Regions from separate parts of the Phytobacter cepae genome, predicted to be linked through region 2. Evidence: predicted binding sites of a transcription regulator. Region 2 holds the regulator's gene; each other region holds the start of a gene.
What was found. Region 2 encodes PurR, which represses purine synthesis genes. Its sites were predicted from a motif close to CANGCAAACGTTTGCNTG; they were not measured.

Region 1 (6,950 bases), 1.9 Mb from region 2:
GGCAGGTTCTTTAAGGTAAGGAGGTGATCCAACCGCAGGTTCCCCTACGGTTACCTTGTTACGACTTCACCCCAGTCATGAATCACAAAGTGGTAAGCGCCCTCCCGAAGGTTAAGCTACCTACTTCTTTTGCAACCCACTCCCATGGTGTGACGGGCGGTGTGTACAAGGCCCGGGAACGTATTCACCGTGGCATTCTGATCCACGATTACTAGCGATTCCGACTTCACGGAGTCGAGTTGCAGACTCCGATCCGGACTACGACATACTTTATGAGGTCCGCTTGCTCTCGCGAGGTCGCTTCTCTTTGTATATGCCATTGTAGCACGTGTGTAGCCCTACTCGTAAGGGCCATGATGACTTGACGTCATCCCCACCTTCCTCCAGTTTATCACTGGCAGTCTCCTTTGAGTTCCCGGCCGGACCGCTGGCAACAAAGGATAAGGGTTGCGCTCGTTGCGGGACTTAACCCAACATTTCACAACACGAGCTGACGACAGCCATGCAGCACCTGTCTCAGAGTTCCCGAAGGCACCAAAGCATCTCTGCTAAGTTCTCTGGATGTCAAGAGTAGGTAAGGTTCTTCGCGTTGCATCGAATTAAACCACATGCTCCACCGCTTGTGCGGGCCCCCGTCAATTCATTTGAGTTTTAACCTTGCGGCCGTACTCCCCAGGCGGTCGACTTAACGCGTTAGCTCCGGAAGCCACTCCTCAAGGGAACAACCTCCAAGTCGACATCGTTTACAGCGTGGACTACCAGGGTATCTAATCCTGTTTGCTCCCCACGCTTTCGCACCTGAGCGTCAGTCTTTGTCCAGGGGGCCGCCTTCGCCACCGGTATTCCTCCAGATCTCTACGCATTTCACCGCTACACCTGGAATTCTACCCCCCTCTACAAGACTCAAGCCTGCCAGTTTCGAATGCAGTTCCCAGGTTGAGCCCGGGGATTTCACATCCGACTTGACAGACCGCCTGCGTGCGCTTTACGCCCAGTAATTCCGATTAACGCTTGCACCCTCCGTATTACCGCGGCTGCTGGCACGGAGTTAGCCGGTGCTTCTTCTGCGGGTAACGTCAATCGACACGGTTATTAACCGTATCGCCTTCCTCCCCGCTGAAAGTACTTTACAACCCGAAGGCCTTCTTCATACACGCGGCATGGCTGCATCAGGCTTGCGCCCATTGTGCAATATTCCCCACTGCTGCCTCCCGTAGGAGTCTGGACCGTGTCTCAGTTCCAGTGTGGCTGGTCATCCTCTCAGACCAGCTAGGGATCGTCGCCTAGGTGAGCCGTTACCCCACCTACTAGCTAATCCCATCTGGGCACATCTGATGGCAAGAGGCCCGAAGGTCCCCCTCTTTGGTCTTGCGACGTTATGCGGTATTAGCTACCGTTTCCAGTAGTTATCCCCCTCCATCAGGCAGTTTCCCAGACATTACTCACCCGTCCGCCACTCGTCACCCGAGAGCAAGCTCTCTGTGCTACCGTTCGACTTGCATGTGTTAGGCCTGCCGCCAGCGTTCAATCTGAGCCATGATCAAACTCTTCAATTTAAGTTTGATGCTCGTAGAATTAAACTTCGTAATGAATTACGTGTTCACTCTTTGAGACTTGGTATTCATTTATTGTCCGAAGACATTAAGAATCCATGTCACTTTGAGTGCCCACACAGATTGTCTGATAAATTGTTAAAGAGCAGTGCAACGCGGCTTTCGCTCACCGTTGCGAGGTGGCGTATATTACGCTTTCCTCTTTCAGAGTCAACCCTGATTTTCAGGATTTTTTCTCTTCAACCGAACCGGCTGTTTAGTGTGAAGTGATTCACATCTGCCGTGTCGATGGAGGCGCATTATAGGGAGTTCTTCGGAGGCCGCAATAGAAAAATGACAGAAAAATGACTGACTGCTGCATTCCCCAGCAAAACCCCGCCTTATACCCTTTTACGCACAGAGTTATCCACAAATCGTTTCGTTTCTTTACCGGGAATCGCGGGAAGAACACCTTTATAGAGGAGGAAATGTGGTGGTCTGGATCGAAAGATAAAAATTCGCGAGCGTTGCGCAAACGTTTTCGTTACAATGCCCGCGCAAAAAAGCAGCCCCGTAAGGGGCGTTAGCTGAGTTTTTAGAGGAAAATTCAGCTAACGCTCTCTGTTATCGTCAAATCCAGGGGATTTACCATGCAACAACGTCGTCCAGTCCGCCGCGCTCTGCTCAGTGTTTCTGACAAAGCGGGCATCCTCGAATTCGCTCAGGCACTTTCCGCACGTGGTGTGGAACTGCTCTCTACAGGTGGCACCGCACGCCTGCTGGCAGATAAAGGCTTACCAGTGACCGAAGTTTCCGATTACACCGGTTTCCCGGAAATGATGGATGGACGTGTGAAGACCCTGCATCCGAAGGTGCATGGCGGTATCCTCGGTCGTCGTGGTCAGGATGATGCCATCATGGCTGAACACAGCATCGCTCCTATTGATATGGTTGTCGTTAACCTCTACCCGTTTGCCCAGACCGTTGCCCGCGAAGGTTGCTCACTGGAAGATGCGGTAGAGAATATCGATATTGGCGGTCCGACCATGGTGCGCTCCGCCGCGAAGAACCATAAAGATGTTGCCATCGTGGTGAAGAGCAGCGACTACAACGCCATTATTGAAGAGATGGATGCCAACGAAGCCTCTCTGACGCTGGAAACCCGTTTCGACCTCGCCATTAAAGCGTTTGAACATACCGCTGCTTACGACAGCATGATTGCCAACTACTTTGGCAGCATGGTTCCGTCCTATCACGGTGAGAGTAAAGAAGCTGCTGGCCGCTTCCCACGCACCCTCAATCTGAACTTCATTAAGAAGCAGGATATGCGTTACGGCGAAAACAGCCATCAGCAGGCTGCCTTCTATATAGAAGAAGAGGTAAAAGAAGCCTCCGTTGCTACCGCCCGGCAGCTGCAGGGTAAAGCCCTCTCTTATAACAACATCGCGGACACCGACGCAGCGCTGGAATGTGTGAAAGAGTTCCATGAACCGGCATGTGTGATTGTGAAACATGCCAACCCCTGCGGCGTCGCCGTAAGCACGTCTCTGCTTGACGCCTACGATCGCGCGTACAAAACCGACCCGACCTCTGCCTTTGGCGGCATTATTGCCTTCAACCGTGAACTGGACGCCGAGACCGCACAGGCGATCATCTCCCGTCAGTTCGTTGAGGTGATCATTGCCCCGTCTGCCACCGAGGAAGCACTCAAGATTACTTCGGCCAAACAGAACGTTCGCGTTCTGACCTGCGGTGAATGGACGGCTCGTGTAGCAGGGCTTGATTTCAAACGTGTTAATGGTGGCCTGCTGGTTCAGGATCGCGACCTCGGTATGGTGACTGAAGGTGAACTGCGTGTTGTGAGCAAGCGCCAGCCGACCGAGCAGGAGCTGCGTGATGCCCTGTTCTGCTGGAAAGTGGCTAAGTTCGTTAAATCTAACGCCATCGTGTATGCCAAAGAGAACATGACCATCGGCATAGGTGCAGGTCAGATGAGCCGCGTTTATTCGGCAAAAATCGCCGGCATTAAAGCAGGTGACGAAGGACTGGAAGTGAAAGGCTCCGCCATGGCGTCTGATGCCTTCTTCCCGTTCCGCGACGGTATTGATGCAGCGGCAGCCGTGGGTGTGAGCTGTGTTATCCAGCCTGGCGGGTCTATTCGTGATGACGAAGTCATCGCTGCCGCTGACGAACACGGCATCGCGATGATCTTCACCGACATGCGTCACTTCCGCCATTAATTCACGGAGCAGACAATGAAAGTATTAGTAATTGGTAACGGCGGGCGCGAGCACGCGCTGGCGTGGAAAGCGGCACAATCGCCGCTGGTTGATACCGTATTTGTGGCGCCGGGTAATGCGGGTACCGCGCTGGAACCCGCTTTGCAAAACGTCGCCATTGGCGCAACTGACATTCCGGCCCTGCTGAGCTTTGCACAGAATGAAAACATCGACCTGACCATTGTTGGCCCGGAAGCGCCGCTGGTAATAGGTGTAGTGGATGCTTTCCGCGCCGCAGGATTGCAGATTTTCGGCCCAACGCAGGGTGCTGCCCAGCTGGAAGGCTCAAAAGCGTTCACCAAAGACTTCCTTGCGCGTCACAACATTCCGACAGCGGAATACCAGAACTTCACGGAAGTGGAACCTGCACTGGCCTATCTGCGTGAGAAAGGCGCCCCTATTGTTATCAAAGCCGACGGTCTGGCTGCCGGTAAAGGCGTTATCGTTGCGATGACCCTGGAAGAAGCGGAAGCGGCTGTCCATGACATGCTGGCAGGCAACGCCTTTGGTGACGCAGGGCACCGTATCGTGATTGAAGAGTTCCTGGACGGCGAAGAAGCCAGCTTTATTGTGATGGTTGACGGTGCGCATGTGCTGCCGATGGCCACCAGTCAGGACCACAAGCGTGTGGGCGACGGCGATACCGGTCCGAACACCGGCGGCATGGGTGCTTACTCCCCAGCTCCGGTCGTGACGGATGTCGTGCATCAGCGCACTATGGAACGCGTGATTTGGCCAACCGTGAAAGGAATGGCCGCAGAAGGCAATACCTACACTGGCTTCCTGTATGCGGGCCTGATGATCGACAAACAGGGCAACCCAAAGGTTATCGAATTCAACTGCCGTTTCGGCGATCCGGAAACCCAACCGATTATGATGCGTATGCAGTCAGATTTGGTTGATCTTTGTATTGCAGCCTGCAAGGGCAATCTGGACGAGAAAACCTCTGAATGGGATCCGCGTGCTGCATTGGGCGTGGTGATGGCGGCTGGGGGCTATCCAGGGGATTACAACACGGGTGACGTCATTCATGGTCTGCCGCTGGAATCCTCCCCGGAAGGTAAAGTCTTCCACGCCGGCACTACACTGTCCGCAGATGACCGGGTGCTCACGAGTGGCGGTCGAGTGCTTTGCGTAACTGCACTGGGTGAAACGGTTGCCCAAGCCCAGCAACGCGCGAATGCTTTGATGACGGATATTCAATGGAATGGCAGCTTTAGCCGCAAGGATATTGGTTACCGCGCGATTGCACGCGAACAAGGGAAGTAATTTACCCTGACTCTCACCCTCTCCCCATTCGGGAGAGGGTGACGCATTACACTCGTCTCAGAAGCTTTTCTCAGTTGGCTGCCAGGTGCAAAAATCTTCATTTGCGACCAACAGCAGCTGCGCCCCTTCCGGCCCTTCAAGCCAGGCAACGCTCACATCTGCTGAAGAGTGATTCTGCCGCCGTTGAATGTGATTGATAGCCAATCCATCCAGTTCAGGCTTTATGGTTTGCCCTTCACAGGTCGTCACTGAACCATTAGCGTGCCAACGCCCCTGACGTAGCACAACTCTGCCCTGACGCAATGCATCGCTGGTCTGGCGAATCTGATCCGCACGATAGTGGTAAAGGTCGATTTGATCGCTGGAGATCTGTTGCTTCTGACCGTTGATCTCGCGCTGCATGAAGCTGAGTTCGCCATGGTCGTCGAAGCGTACGCGAATGTGTTCCGGCTGCTTGCCGTAGATATTGAGTTCGATAAGGCTAAGCTCATCGCCCTGCCAGCGGTATTCACTCAGTGAAGTTTCGCCGCGATGCCACGGACTGAAAGCCGCAAGGATATGGGTTTCGTCCCCGGAGTCTTTACGCCATAAGCGCACCGCGCCCTGGTCACCCGCATAGCCGCTGGCGGTGAAAGGAGGTAAGGAGGAGTCGTGACTACAGGCGCTCAGTAACAGTACGCCCCCCAGCATCAATGACCGACGCCAGAAAGACAAAAGGGGCCGCAAAGCCCCTTCGATAAAACTGTTCACTGCCACGCTGTCTTACTTAACAGAGTCTTTCAGTGCTTTACCAGAAACAAATGCCGGCACGTTAGCTGCGGCGATTTTGATTTCTTTACCGGTCTGCGGGTTGCGGCCAGTACGCTCAGCGCGGTGGTTCACTTTGAAGGTACCGAAACCAACCAGTTGTACAGCATCGCCTTCTTTCAGAGACTCAGTAATCGCAGCCAGGGTGGATTCCAGAGCAGCTTTAGCCTGTACTTTAGACAGGTCAGCTTTGTCTGCAATTACATCAATTAATTGAGTCTTGTTCATAAGTTATCCTTTCAATGTGTTTATCGCTTGCTAAGCATCGAGTGCGACGGAAATGCCTCAAAAGCACCCTCCTGCATACACGCACCGATAGCCACTTTTTTTCGCCCCCCAAATGTAGACCAGACGGGGGTGCGAAGGGAAGCCTTCCAGGACGACAAAACAGGCGTTAAATCACGTTTTGTTGTCTCATTGCTGCAAATTTATACCGATATTACTGTCGCCAGCCTCACGCAGGTCTGCGCGCAGGCCTTTAATCAGCTCAATATCCCGTTCTTCGCATGCAGCCAAAAGGCGGAAGATTTCCCACTGGATGTCCCATTCCTGCTCTACTGCGGGGTTCTCTTTCAACTCTTCATCGGTCATTTCACGACCCGCCTGCGTCATCTCCAGCATTGCCACGGTAGTGATTGAGGTCTTACTCACCTCAATAGCGTACTCCAGCGCTTCACCGCTCAGCAGAGCATGAATCAAGTCGCTCAACGCGACACACGCATCGATCGCCGGGTAGACACCGTACATATCGTAGTCGTCAGCGGAAGGAATTGCCTCTTCCAGTTTCTCCAGCTGACTGTCAAAGTTCACTTTGGCATCTTTAACCGTCAGAGTTTCCCACACCAGATCAACGATTCGGCGATAGAGCTGCGGATCGCCAAACTCGGTTTGCTGACAGAACATGGCGTAATTGGGGTACATACGTTCGCACAGGCAAGCCATAAAGGTGACATGTTGCCACGTAGCGAGCTTCTCCAGACGCAGGTGAATCGGGTTTTGTAACATGATGAATTCTCAAAGGCAGAAATTAGCCGCAGTGTACCTGAATCAGCCCTGAATTGCC
Region 2 (6,950 bases):
AGCATTATTGAATGCCTGCACTTATCCAGGGGATTGCTCAGTGGCGCGAATTCAAAAAGCTTCAATCACGCTCTGTGCTTTGTTGTTCACTACGCTGACATTTACACCTTTAGCAACGGCCTCTGAGCAAACGCGAGGCGCGGCCGTCAATAAGTCGCACGTAGTGAAAGCATCCGAACGTAAGAAAAATAGTCAGACCAATAAAACATCAAAGAAAAGCAGTGGCACCGCCTCCAGGGCAACGGCGAAAGCCGAAAATAAAAAAGTAACGACGGCAAAAAAAACCTCGACCGTCAGCAAGAAAACCGCAAGCAGTAAAACCAGCAAGAATACTCCCCGTCATAGTAAATCCAGCAAGGTTCCCGCTCCGGTTATTGCTATGACCGAAAAATGCACAAAGCGTAAAGGCCATAAATCGCAATGTGTAAAAGTGAAAGGAAGCAAACCCGTCACGATTTCTGAAGCGCACAAAGTGCGGATGCAAAAAATTCAGAAAACCGCAATGTCAAAGCTGATGAACCAGATTGGCAAGCCTTATCATTGGGGCGGTACCTCTCCAATGACCGGTTTTGATTGCAGTGGACTGGTGTATTACGCCTACAAAGACCTCGTAAAATTCCGTATCCCTCGTACCGCGAACGAGATGTATCACCTGCGTGATGCCTCTCCGGTCAACGTCGCAGAGCTGGAAAGCGGCGATCTGGTATTTTTCCGTACTCAAGGTCGCGGTACAGCTGACCACGTGGGTGTGTATGTAGGCAACGGCAAATTTATCCAGTCTCCGCGTAGCGGCCAGGATATCCAGATAACGTCGTTAAGCGAAGACTACTGGCAGCGTCATTATGTTGGCGCCCGCCGCGTGGTCACGCCTAAAACCATTCGATAAATATGCTGCCTCGAGCGTGATGGCAGGTCATAACCCTGAAACGCAGGTAAAAAGCAGGAGGGTAAACCTCCTGCTTTTTATTTATTCAGCGGTCGCACAGGCTGGATTAGCCGCACCGCGACCGGACAACAGCACCAGCAGTAATGCCATCCCGGCAATCACCGCCCCGGTTACCGGAACAAAAACATAGCCGAGACCACCTGAAATCACCGCGCCCCCCGCTGCTGCCCCCAGCGCATTTCCCAGGTTGAACGCGCCGATATTGACTGAAGAAGAGAGACCGGGTGCTTCATGCGCGACACGCATAACCCGCATCTGTAGGGGCGGCACAATCGCGAAGGTGGCAGCACCCCATACAACCATGCCGATCGCCGCGCCAACTTCACTGCGTGCAAGCCAGGGGATCGCCAACATGATGGCAATCAATAACAGCAAGAAACCTTTCAGGGTTCCGGTCACGGAACGGTCAGCCAGCTTGCCACCCAGATAATTCCCCAAAGAGAACCCTACGCCAATAAGCACCAGCATTGCGGTAATAAATGCGGGTCCTGCGTCGGCTATATCATGCAGTACAGGCGAGATATAGGTATAAAGCGTAAACATCGCCCCGGCGCCCAGTACGGTTGTCATCAAAGCGGATACCACCTGCGGACGCATCAGTACGGAGAGTTCTTTACGTACATCGGGTCGCTCTCCGGCATTACCTTTTGGCAAGGAGAGATACAGGCTGACTATCGCAATAATGCCAAGGCCCGCTGTGGCAAGGAATGACATCCGCCAGCCAATGGTTTCACCGAGCCATGTCGCCGCCGGCACCCCGCCGATATTAGCAATCGTCAGCCCCATGAACATGGTGGCAACCGCACTGGCCTGCTTCTCTTTTGCCACTACGCTTGCGGCAACCACCGAACCCAGTCCAAAGAATGCGCCATGATTGAGACTGGTAATAATGCGCGACAGCATGAGCGTGGTGTAATCAGGCGAGATGGCGGACAACACATTGCCAAGCGTAAAGATTGCCATCAAAAAAATCAGTGCATTACGCCGCGCGCGATGGGAAAGCAGCAACGTCATAAGGGGGGCCCCCACCATGACACCTATGGCATAGGCACTGATCAGCATTCCCGCTGCCGGAATCGATACATCGACACCCCGTGCAATGACGGGCAGCAGTCCCATCGGGGAAAACTCGGTGGTACCGATGCCAAAAGCGCCTATCGCCAGGGCAAGCAGTGGATAATTTACTTTCATGATTTATTGACTCCGGAAATGCCGTGTCGTTGGCCGACACCGTCACAGAAGTCAAAAGTATGACAGCGTTCACAAAAAACAGAAGAGAGTGAAACGCGAAAAGAGTATTGCTGAATTCGGGATAATAGAAGAAGAAAACAGCGAGGGAGAGAACTCTCCCTCGGGGTAACTCAGTGCAGAGCCGCCGTCATCGCACCCGCAACAATCAGGGCCAGCACAATGACAGTCGTCACTAAAGAAAACTTCAGGTCGGTGCTCATCAATTTTTCTCCTTTCCTATTACCCCATAAAAAGTGAGGTAGCGCATTTTTGCACAAATAAACGTAAAAATCTTGCAGGATTTAGATTGATATACGTTTTAGCGCTTCCCCTTTTGGTCAAGATAAGACAAAATTCGACGCTAAATTTATTAGCGTACCGGCCATTGACTCCCCTCCTGACGTCCAATGTCTTTTTCCCGGCGTAAAACAGTACATCGCGCGGTGAAAGGGTGAAGGCAGGCAAACGTTTACCTTTAGCATTTTCAGGAGCTTATGATATGGCATGGAGTGACATCTGATGGCAACGATCAAAGACGTAGCGAAGCGAGCAAACGTTTCCACCACAACCGTATCACATGTTATTAACAAAACCCGTTTCGTCGCTGAAGAGACGCGTAATGCTGTGTGGGCGGCCATTAAGGAGCTTCACTACTCGCCGAGTGCCGTCGCCCGTAGCCTGAAGGTGAATCACACAAAATCCATCGGTTTGCTGGCCACCAGCAGCGAAGCGGCCTATTTTGCCGAGATAATCGAAGCCGTTGAGAAGAACTGTTTCCAGAAAGGCTATACCCTCATTTTGGGTAACGCCTGGAACAATTTTGAAAAACAAGGCGCCTACCTGTCGATGATGGCGCAAAAGCGCGTTGATGGTTTACTGGTGATGTGTTCAGAGTACCCGGAATCCCTGCTGACTATGCTTGGCGAGTACCGCCATATTCCGATGGTGGTCATGGACTGGGGTGAAGCTAAAGCCGATTTTACCGACACCGTCATCGATAATGCGTTTGAAGGCGGCTACATGGCCGGGCGTTATCTGGTCGAACGCGGTCATCGTGACATTGGCGTCATCCCAGGACCGCTTGAGCGTAATACCGGTGCAGGCCGACTGGCTGGCTTTATGAAAGCGATGGAAGAAGCGCATATCAGCGTAGCGGAAAACTGGATTGTTCAGGGCGATTTCGAACCGGAGTCCGGTTATCGCGCCATGCAACAAATTCTCACCCAGCCATCCCGCCCCACCGCTGTTTTCTGCGGTGGCGATATCATGGCGATGGGCGCCCTCTGTGCAGCAGACGAAATGGGCCTGCGTGTGCCACAGGATATTTCGGTGATCGGTTACGATAACGTGCGCAACTCACGCTACTTTACCCCGTCGCTGACCACTATCCATCAGCCAAAGGATTCGCTGGGTGAAACGGCATTCAATATGCTGCTCGACCGTATCGTTAACAAACGTGAGGTCTCCCAGTCTATTGAAGTCCATCCGCGACTGATCGAGCGTCGTTCGGTGGCGGATGGTCCATTCCGCGATTATCGCCGTTAATCTCTGCAAGGGGAGCGGGTCAATCCTGCTCCCACAACCACTCCCGATTCAGCGTTTCACTATCCCCCAAATAACTCAGCAGCCAGTTTAACGCCGGTGAAGCTTCGTTTTGCTGCCAGGTCAGGCAACAGGCCGCGTCCGGGAAAGGATTTTCAAGCTCCAGCGCCACCCACTCTCCTTTGTCCAGCCAGGGGCGCGCAAAATGTGCCGGCACCATGCCAACACACAATCCCGCAGAGAGGCAGGCGGCGGACGATTCCCAATCCGGGGCCACAACCCGTTTCTGGTTATCCAGCAGCCAGGTTATGCGTTTCGGCAGAGAGCGTGAGGTATCTTCACGCACCAGCGAAGGCCAGTTGCGCAAGGTATCGTCACTGAGAGGTGCCTTCATCCCGGCCAGCGGGTGATGACTCGCCACTACACATTTCCAGCTCAGCATGCCCATATCCCGAAAGGTATAGCGCCCCCCGACGGGTATCGCCTGCGTCGCCCCGATGGCCAGTTCCACGCGGCCATCTGCCAATGCGTCCCAAACGCCGTTAAATACTTCCTGGAACACCAACAGTTCGACATCGCTAAAATGGCGATAGAAATCAACAATCATCTGCCGGGTTCGTTCAGGCTTGACGATATTGTCGACAGCAATGGCCAGTTGACCACGCCAGCCATTGGCAATTTGTTGACATTGCTGGCGGGTGATCTGCATTTTTTTGATAACAGAGCGCCCTTCTTTTAAAAACAGCACCCCGGCGGGGGTGAGTTCTACATCGCGATGACGACGTTCAAAAAGCGCAACGGCGAGCCACTCTTCCAGTTGGCGCACCGTATAACTGACCGCAGAGGGCACACGATGCAGCTCCTGCGCGGCCGCGCTAAAGCTACCATTGCGAGCCACTGCGTCGACGACTTCAAGAGAATATTCTGACCACATATTTTGCCTGCAAAAATTTTGAAACCCATTCGCAAATATTAGCGGTTCACAACCGAAGTTACACTCCCTAGACTCTGTTTCCCTGTTTACCTGCACAAGAAAGAGATTTTTACCATGCAACCAGGAAAAGGATTTTTAGTCTGGCTGGCGGGATTAAGCGTACTCGGCTTCCTCGCAACGGACATGTACCTCCCTGCCTTCGCCAATATTCAGCAAGATTTGCACACTTCTGCCGCCGTGGTCAGCGCGACGCTGAGCCTCTTCCTTGCCGGATTTGCTGTCGCGCAGCTGGTTTGGGGGCCCTTGTCCGATCGCTATGGGCGTAAGCCGGTACTGTTAAGTGGCCTGGCCATCTTTGCCCTCGGCTGCCTGGGAATGATCTGGGTAGAGGATGCCCGCTGGCTGCTGGTTTTGCGCTTTATTCAGGCCGTGGGCGTTTGTGCGGCCGCCGTCACCTGGCAGGCGCTGGTTACCGACCACTACCCGGCACAACGGACTAACCGTATTTTTGCCACTATCATGCCGCTGGTTGGATTGTCTCCCGCCCTCGCGCCACTGCTTGGCAGTTGGATCCTCGCCCATTTTTCCTGGCAGGCCATTTTTGCGACCCTCTTCGCCATTACGGTGGTGCTCATGCTGCCGGCGCTGCGTCTGCGCGCTATGCCGCGTAAACCGGCCCCGGACGCGCAGCCGGTGACCTTTCTTACCCTGCTGCGTGATAAAGCCTACCGGGGTAACGTGCTGATTTATGCCGCCTGCTCCGCCAGCTTCTTTGCCTGGCTGACCGGTTCTCCCTTTATTTTGCATGATATGGGTTATGGCCCGACCATCATTGGCCTGAGCTATGTTCCACAAACCATCGCCTTCCTGATAGGGGGTTATAGCTGCCGCTGGGCGCTGCAAAAATGGTCTGGCGCGCGCTTGCTGCCCTGGCTGTTGGTCGCCTTTGCATTCAGCGTGATTGCCACCTGGGCCGTGGGCTTGCTGCCTGGTGCTTCCCTGACTGCTCTGCTGATCCCCTTCTGCCTGATGGCCGTGGCTAACGGCGCGATTTACCCCATCGTGGTCGCAGAAGCACTGCGCCCCTTCCCTCACGCCACGGGTCGGGCTGCTGCGCTGCAGAACACACTGCAACTGGGCTTGTGTTTTATTGCCAGTCTGGTGGTATCAGCACTGATCGCCTTCCCACTCCTGGCGACCACCAGTGTAATGGTGTCGACAGTGTTGCTGGCGGGTCTGGGTTTCGTGATGCAACGCCGTGAAAATAATGCGCGTCGCCAGAAAGCGTCTCTTGAATCGTCCAGTCATGCCTGATTGCACTCGTAATTATGTGACATTTGTGCGATTAGCCTGCTAATTGTTTATGGTTGTATCAGCCGATTTTGAGGCCTATACTCAATTTCGGCTGTACTAAAATAAAATTTTGTAAGCATTAACGGGAGCAGGATCGCGCCCGTTTCACCATGGAAGGCCATTCTGGCAAGGGTATCTCCCTTCCTCTGTTCTACGTCGGATATCAGCCTCACGGTTCCACCGTGATATTTCTCACACCCCAAAGGCGGCAACGCTTTTTGACGGTATCGATCACTTGCAGGTGATGGAGAAGTTATGAGTTCATCGTGTATAGAAGAAGTAAACGTACGGGATGATAACTGGTTCCGTATAGCAAGCGAGCTATTAAGCCGCGCCGGCATTCAGGTTAACGGTTCTGCGGCATCGGACATCCAGGTTAAACATCCGGATTTTTTTAAACGCGTGTTACAAGAGGGTTCACTGGGGCTTGGGGAAAGCTACATGGACGGCTGGTGGGAGTGTGACCGGCTGGACACTTTTTTTACCCAGGTGTTGCGTGCCGGGCTGGAACATCAACTGCCCCATCATTTGAAAGACACCCTGCGTATCGCCGGGGCAAGATTATTTAATCTGCAAACAAAAAAACGCGCCTGGATCGTCGGCAAAGAGCATTACGACCTGGGCAACGATCTGTTTACGCGTATGCTGGATCCGCAGATGCAATACTCTTGCGCCTACTGGAAAGAGGCTCAAGGTCTTGAAGAGGCGCAAATCGCCAAACTCACCCTTATTTGTGAAAAGCTGCAGCTTCAGCCGGGTATGCGGGTGCTGGATATTGGTTGTGGTTGGGGAGGACTGGCGCAATTTATGGCGCAACGCTATGGCGTGAGCGTCGTAGGCGTTACCATTTCAGCAGAACAGCAAAAAATGGCTCAGGAACGTTGCGCGGGACTGGATGTTGATATTCGTCTGCAGGATTATCGCGATCTCAATGAACAATTTGAT
Region 3 (6,950 bases), 370 kb from region 2:
CTTATTTTCGTCGTCAGAGGAATTAGCGTGGCAACGCTCTCGCGTCTTTTTATTCACCCGGTTAAATCTATGCGCGGAATTAGCCTGACACACGCGCTGGCAGACAGCAGTGGTTTATCATTTGACCGCGTTTTTATGGTCACGCAAAAAGATGGCACCTTTATTACCGCGCGCCAGTATCCGCAGATGGTTCGCTTTCTCCCCTCTCCCCTTACTGATGGTCTGCATTTAACCGCGCCAGATGGCACCAGTGCGGTGGTACGTTTCGCTGATTTTGCCCCGCAGGGCGAACCGACCGAGGTCTGGGGGAACCATTTCACCGCTCTGGTCGCACCCGATGCCATTAATCTCTGGCTCAGTGGCTTTTTTGGCCGGGAAGTACAGTTACGCTGGGTGGGCCCACAACTGACGCGCCGGGTAAAACGTTTTGACGATGTCCCGCTCTCCTTCGCCGATGGTTTTCCCTTCTTACTGACCAACGAAGCGTCGCTGCGCGATCTGCAGCACCGCTGCCCGGCAAGCGTAACGATGGAGCAATTTCGCCCCAACCTCGTGGTCACTGGCGCACAAGCCTGGGAAGAAGATAGCTGGAAAGTGATTCGTATTGGCGAAGTCATATTTGATGTGGTTAAACCTTGCAGCCGCTGCGTGTTTACGACCGTCAGTCCGGAACGGGGGCAAAAGCATCCGGCGGGTGAACCACTCACCACGTTAACGGGTTTTCGCACCGCCCAGGACAATGGCGATGTCGATTTCGGGCAAAATTTAATCGCCCGCAACAGCGGCGTTGTCCGTGTTGGCGATGAGGTTGTCGTTCTGAGCCGCGCCCCGGCCAAACCCTATGGCGCAGGCAAGGTCGCAGAAGCCGTTGAAGCGGAACCGCAAGCGGCAGGCGAGGTCGATATTGTCTGGAAAGGACAGAAATTCCGTGGGAATAATCAGCAGATATTACTTGAACAGCTGGAAAACCAGGGCATCCGCGTCCCCTACTCTTGTCGGGCGGGGATCTGTGGCTGCTGTCGTATGACGCTTATCGAAGGTGAAGTGAGCCCATTAAAGAAATCAGCCGTTTCCGCTGACGGTACAATTCTGAGTTGCAGCTGTGTACCCAAAACATCGTTACGACTGGAAAGTTAAACCGCCTGCTCAAAGCTGAAGCTGTCAATGTGACATTGCGGCTTCAGTCGGTCATTCATTACTTTAATGGCATCACCCAACTGCATGGTGCGCCCGGCAATCACCACACCGGGTTGCGCCAGTAGGCAAAGTGCTGCGTTTTCGCCGGACTCGACCACCAGCAAATTCACTGATTCACCGGTATCACTTAACGAAACGCTGGCGGCCATGCCTGCAGCAGGAGACCACGGTGCGTTGTGGTTCTGGAAGTGCCAGCTTTTGGGCATTTGCGGTTTCAGGAAGCGAATGGCGACCAACGCATTAAGTACCAGCTCTGCACGCTGCTCATTGGATAGCATCAAATCACGGCATTTCTCATCAAAGGAGAAAAAGAGTGCGGCATCATCAACACAAAAACCACTGGGAGAAAACGCATCAGGGGTAAGCATTTTGCGGGCAAACCGTGAGCGGAAAATCATGCCGTTGGCTAAATCGAGCATCATACGATCGTGCTCATCATCAAAAAACCAACGCCAGTTATCATCAGGTTTAATTCGCATGCTGTTCTCCCCTCCCCGTATTCATCCCTGACCCTAAAGTCCTTTTTGCCGCTTCGCTTATTACCAAATTAAGAAAAGACTAAAATGTACAAATTAGCAACAATGAGGGAATATAAATCAACCAGGACTCGAAATAAAGCCCTGGTAAGGCAAATCAGAGAGAAAAGATTAGTTATGAGAGATGATTTCTTTAATCAACGGCGGACCTTTAAAAATAAAGCCAGAATAGATCTGCACCAGTGATGCCCCTGCTTCCAGCTTCTCGCGGGCGGCAATCACAGAATCGATGCCGCCCACACCGATAATCGGCAAACGACCTTTTAATTCTCCGGAGAGACGGCGAATAATTTCTGTACTTTTTAATTGCAGCGGACGACCACTCAACCCACCCGTTTCATCACAATGTTTCATTCCCTGAACCAACGATCTTTCGAGCGTGGTATTGGTCGCAATGACGCCATCAATATTGTGGCGAACTAAACTGTCAGCGACCTGGATCAATTCCTCTTCAGAAAGATCCGGGGCGATCTTCACGGCGACAGGAACATATTTATGGTGAATCTGTTGCAGCGCAGATTGCTTATTTTTTATCGCCGTTAACAGGTCATCCAGCGCTTCGCCATATTGTAACGTGCGCAGGCCTGGCGTATTTGGCGAGGAAATATTAATAGCAATGTAACCGGCGTAAGCATAGATTTTTTCCATGCAAATCAGGTAGTCATCTTTGCCCTGCTCGACAGGTGTATCTTTATTTTTGCCGATATTAATGCCGAGCACGCCATCGAAATGGGCTTTTTTCACGTTTTCGACGAGGTTATCAACGCCGTGGTTATTAAAGCCCATTCGGTTGATTAATCCCTCCGCATCCACCAGACGGAAGATACGTGGCTTGTCGTTACCCGGCTGCGGACGCGGCGTGACAGTGCCAATTTCAATCGCACCAAAACCCATTGCGCCCAGGGCATCAATGCATTCACCGTTTTTATCAAGCCCGGCCGCCAGACCGAGCGGATTTTTAAACGTCAGGCCCATGCATTGCACCGGTTTTTCCGGCAGACGCTGGCGCACAAGCGCTTCGAGCGGCGTTCCTGAGATACGACGTAATTGCTGGAAGATAAATTCATGAGCGCGCTCTGGATCGAGCTGAAAAAGGGCTTTACGAACGAAGGGGTAGTACATGAACTCTCCTGGATTCCCGGTGTGCAAACCGGGGGCGTATTATCTGTGATTCGTTGGGAAAAGGGAATTGACCTGGGGCAAAAAAACGTTAACTGAACGCAATCGTTTCCCTTTACGACTTTTGATATGCTTTTTTTGGCTGTTTTACGTCGAATAAAATATTTAAGGGAATAACCCACCTCTGCCACACTGCTCTTATTTGTTATCAAAGATAGTTAAATGACAACTAACGGTTATAAGGAGCATTCATGCGAGTGGTTACTTTGGCGGGCAGCCCACGCTACCCTTCACGTTCCAGCGCATTGCTGGAATATGCCCGTGAGCGGCTGAGCGCCCTGGACGTTGAGGTCTGTCACTGGCACCTGCATAACTTCGTCCCGGAAGATTTACTTTATGCCCGCTTCGAAAGCCCGGCTTTGCAGGCGCTGATTGAACAACTCGCGGAGGCCGACGGTATGATCGTCGCCACGCCCGTTTATAAAGCGTCCTTTTCAGGTGCGCTGAAAACATTACTGGATATGCTGCCTGAGCGGGCGCTGGCAGGAAAAGTAGTGCTACCGGTCGCCACCGGCGGGACGGTTGCCCATATGCTGGCAGTGGATTATGCCCTTAAACCGGTGCTTAACGCCCTTAAAGCACAGGAGATCCTGCACGGCGTCTTCGCCGACGACAGTCAGATTATTGATTATCAACATAAACCGAGCTTTACTCCGTGTTTACAGGCGCGCCTGGACGCTTCTCTGGAAACATTCTGGCAGGCATTGCATCGGCGTGACTTTCAGGCACCGTCATTCCGACAGGTGAATTCTGCGCTGAGACAGCGAATCGAAGGATAATGCAGGGAAAGCCGGGCAGGCATCGTTGCCCACCCGGCCTGAGATTACGCCAGTGCTTTACTGACTTTTTCGAACAAATCCCCGGAGAGATTCTCCAGCCCTTTCAGTTGTTCCAGCGCAGCGCGCATCAACGCCTGCCGCTTCGCATCATAACGTTTCAAGCGGATCAGCGGCTCGATGAGTCGTGACGCGACCTGCGGGTTACGTTGATTAAGCTCGGTTAACATCTCGACCAGGAACTGATAACCGCTGCCGTCTTCCGCATGGAAAGCCGCCGGGTTGCTGCCCGCGAACGCGCCGATCAGCGAACGAATACGGTTCGGGTTACTAAGACTGAACGAGCGATGTTGCAGTAACTCACGTACGGTTTGCAGTGCGTTCTCAGCCGGACTGGTTGCCTGCAGAATGAACCACTTATCCATCACCAGGCCATCGTGGTGCCACTTATCATCGTATTCCTGCATCAACGCATCACGACACGGTAGCTGCGCGGCGACGGCAGCGGAGAGTGCGGCGAGCGCATCGGTCATGTTATCGGCCTGGTGGTATTGCTGGCTGACAAGCTTATCGGCAAGCTCAGCATCACCAAAGGCGATATAGCGCAGGCAGGTGTTACGTAAGGAACGTTTGCCGATATCCTCATGCTCCACTCGGTATGTCTGAAGTTTGTTGGCGTTATAAATCGCCAGCACTTCATCCGCCAGTTCAGTAGCCAGCGTGCGGGTCAATGCTTCACGTACCGCGGTAATCGCTATGGGATCGATAACCTCGAACAGTTCGGCGATTTCATTGGCGGATGGCAGCGTCAGGATTTCTGCGGCCAGCGCCGGATCAATCTTTTCATCCAGCAGAATGGCGCGGAAGGCGTCGGCAACATGCAACGGTAGCGACAGCGGCTGACCCTGCTGCTGGCGGGCAACGTTAAGTTTGATGTGGGTGGCAAGCAGGCTTTGCGCAGCGTCCCAACGGGAGAAATCATTGCTGGCGTGGCGCATCAGGAACGTCAGCTGCTGATCGCTCCATTTATACTCCAGTTTAACCGGGGCAGAGAACTCACGCAGCAGCGAAGGCACCGGCTGGAAGTAGACGTTATCGAAAACAAAAGTTTGCTCCGGCTGGGTCACATTCAGCACATGGTGGACCGGGTGACCCTCTTTTTGCAGGGGAATCACCTTTCCTTCATTATCGTAGAGCTCAATGTCGAAGGGGATGTGCAGCGGATGTTTCTCCTGCTGCTCTGCCGTTGGCGGCGTGCGCTGGCTAATGGTTAAGGTGTACTGCTCGGTTGCCGGATTGTAGTCATCATGAACAGACACAATCGGTGTCCCGGCCTGGCTGTACCAGCGGCGGAAGTGGGACAGATCGACATTGGAGGCATCTTCCATCGCCTGGACAAAGTCGTCACAGGTGGCGGCGCTGCCGTCATGGCGCTCGAAATAGAGCTGCATCCCTTTCTGGAAGTTCGCTTCGCCCAGCAGAGTGTGGATCATGCGGATAATTTCTGAACCCTTCTCGTACACCGTCAGGGTGTAGAAGTTGTTCATTTCAATGACTTTATCCGGGCGAATTGGGTGCGCCATCGGGCTGGCGTCTTCCGCAAACTGCAGACCACGCATGGTACGCACGTTACTGATACGGTTAACGGCACGCGAGCCCAGGTCAGAGCTGAATTCCTGATCGCGGAATACCGTCAGACCCTCTTTCAAACTGAGCTGGAACCAGTCACGGCAGGTTACGCGATTTCCGGTCCAGTTGTGGAAATATTCGTGACCAATGACACGTTCGATATCAAGATAGTCTTTATCGGTGGCGGTATCGGTACGCGCCAGCACGTATTTGGAGTTAAAGACGTTCAGGCCTTTGTTTTCCATCGCGCCCATATTAAAGAAGTCGACGGCGACAATCATATAAATGTCGAGGTCATACTCGAGACCAAAACGGGTTTCATCCCATTTCATCGAGTTTTTCAGCGAGGTCATCGCCCAGGGCGCACGGTCGAGATTACCGCGGTCGACGTACAGTTCCAGCGCCACTTCACGACCGGAACGGGTGGTAAACGTATCACGCAGCACGTCGAAGTCCCCGGCAACCAGGGCGAACAGATAGCAGGGTTTCGGGAACGGGTCTTCCCATTTCATCCAGTGGCGGCCGTTCTCCAGCTCGCCCTGATCGACGCGGTTACCGTTGGAAAGCAGGAACGGGTACTCGGCTTTATCAGCAATCAGCGTCGTGGTGAAGCGGGCCAGCACATCCGGGCGGTCAAGATACCAGGTGATATGGCGGAAACCTTCAGCCTCACACTGAGTACACAACGCTTCCCCTGATTTGTAGAGCCCTTCCAGCGCCGTATTCGCCGCCGGACTGATTTCATTGACGATGCGCAGGGTAAAATGTTCCGGCAGATTGTCGATGACCAGTTGGTTATCTTCTTCTTTATAGTGAGTCCACGGCTGGTCGTTAACATGAAGGGAGATGAGCGTCAGGTCTTCGCCGTCCAGACGCAGTGGCACGGCAGTCGCGTTTTGACGGGTGACGACACTCACCGCCGTGACGACGGTTTTTGCGGCATCCAAATCAAAGGTCAAGTCAATATCGCTAATCAGGTAATCCGGCGCACGGTAATCGTGGCGGTATTTGGCTTGTGGCTGTTGTGTCATAAAAAACCTTTAGCATCTTCTGTTGGTTACGTCTCCAGTCTATTCCTGTTGCCAGAATCCCGCCACGCAGAATGTTTAACTTTTCAGACAGAAAGGCTTTGTTTGCTACATTTGGCTAACATGCGGCACGAAATGCCCTCGACCCGTTTTGCGCTATATGGTGTGATCGGGGTTCAATAAATCAATAAACAGGTTATACTCCCGCTGCTTTGTTTATTGTACTAAACGCTCCTGTGAGAGGATGCCACGGCGCACTATGACTCAATTTGCTCACCCTATTCTGCAGACACTGCTGGATACTGATGCCTACAAATTGCATATGCAGCAGGCGGTGTATCACCACTACTATGATGTGCATGTAACGGCAGAATTCCGCTGCCGTGGCGACGACCTGCTCGGCATTTACGCGGAGGCTATTCGGGAAGAAGTTGAGGCCATGCAATACCTGCACCTGCAGGATGATGAGTATCAGTGGCTTTCGGGACTCCCCTTCTTTAAACCGGACTATCTCAACTGGCTGCGGGCGTTTCGCTACGATCCCCGTCAGGTGGTTGTAAGTAATGACAACGGTAAGTTACACATCCGCCTGTCAGGCCCGTGGC

Region 1: purH (bifunctional phosphoribosylaminoimidazolecarboxamide formyltransferase/IMP cyclohydrolase) is a predicted target of PurR. The motif match lies at 2,061-2,078, and genes of this name have one in related genera.
Region 3: pyrD (quinone-dependent dihydroorotate dehydrogenase) is a predicted target of PurR. The motif match lies at 2,951-2,968, and genes of this name have one in related genera.

What each region holds. Positions count from the first base shown of each region.
Region 1 covers NZ_CM135107.1:4,839,709-4,846,658, forward strand. The annotation lists rRNA gene ACUY4Q_RS22650 (16S ribosomal RNA) at 17-1,556, opposite strand; gene purH (bifunctional phosphoribosylaminoimidazolecarboxamide formyltransferase/IMP cyclohydrolase) at 2,183-3,772, shown strand; gene purD (phosphoribosylamine--glycine ligase) at 3,788-5,080, shown strand; gene ACUY4Q_RS22665 (DUF1481 domain-containing protein) at 5,138-5,830, opposite strand; gene hupA (nucleoid-associated protein HU-alpha) at 5,843-6,115, opposite strand; gene ACUY4Q_RS22675 (YjaG family protein) at 6,302-6,892, opposite strand; gene nfi (deoxyribonuclease V) at 6,935-6,950, opposite strand, start outside.
Region 2 covers NZ_CM135107.1:2,909,825-2,916,774, forward strand. The annotation lists gene ACUY4Q_RS13565 (C40 family peptidase) at 41-886, shown strand; gene ACUY4Q_RS13570 (MFS transporter) at 968-2,137, opposite strand; gene cydH (cytochrome bd-I oxidase subunit CydH) at 2,308-2,397, opposite strand; gene purR (HTH-type transcriptional repressor PurR) at 2,696-3,721, shown strand; gene punR (DNA-binding transcriptional activator PunR) at 3,741-4,652, opposite strand; gene punC (purine nucleoside transporter PunC) at 4,767-5,966, shown strand; gene cfa (cyclopropane fatty acyl phospholipid synthase) at 6,261-6,950, shown strand, end outside.
Region 3 covers NZ_CM135107.1:3,278,420-3,285,369, forward strand. The annotation lists gene ACUY4Q_RS15480 (YcbX family protein) at 28-1,137, shown strand; gene zapC (cell division protein ZapC) at 1,134-1,676, opposite strand; gene pyrD (quinone-dependent dihydroorotate dehydrogenase) at 1,845-2,855, opposite strand; gene ssuE (NADPH-dependent FMN reductase) at 3,104-3,691, shown strand; gene pepN (aminopeptidase N) at 3,736-6,348, opposite strand; gene pncB (nicotinate phosphoribosyltransferase) at 6,605-6,950, shown strand, end outside.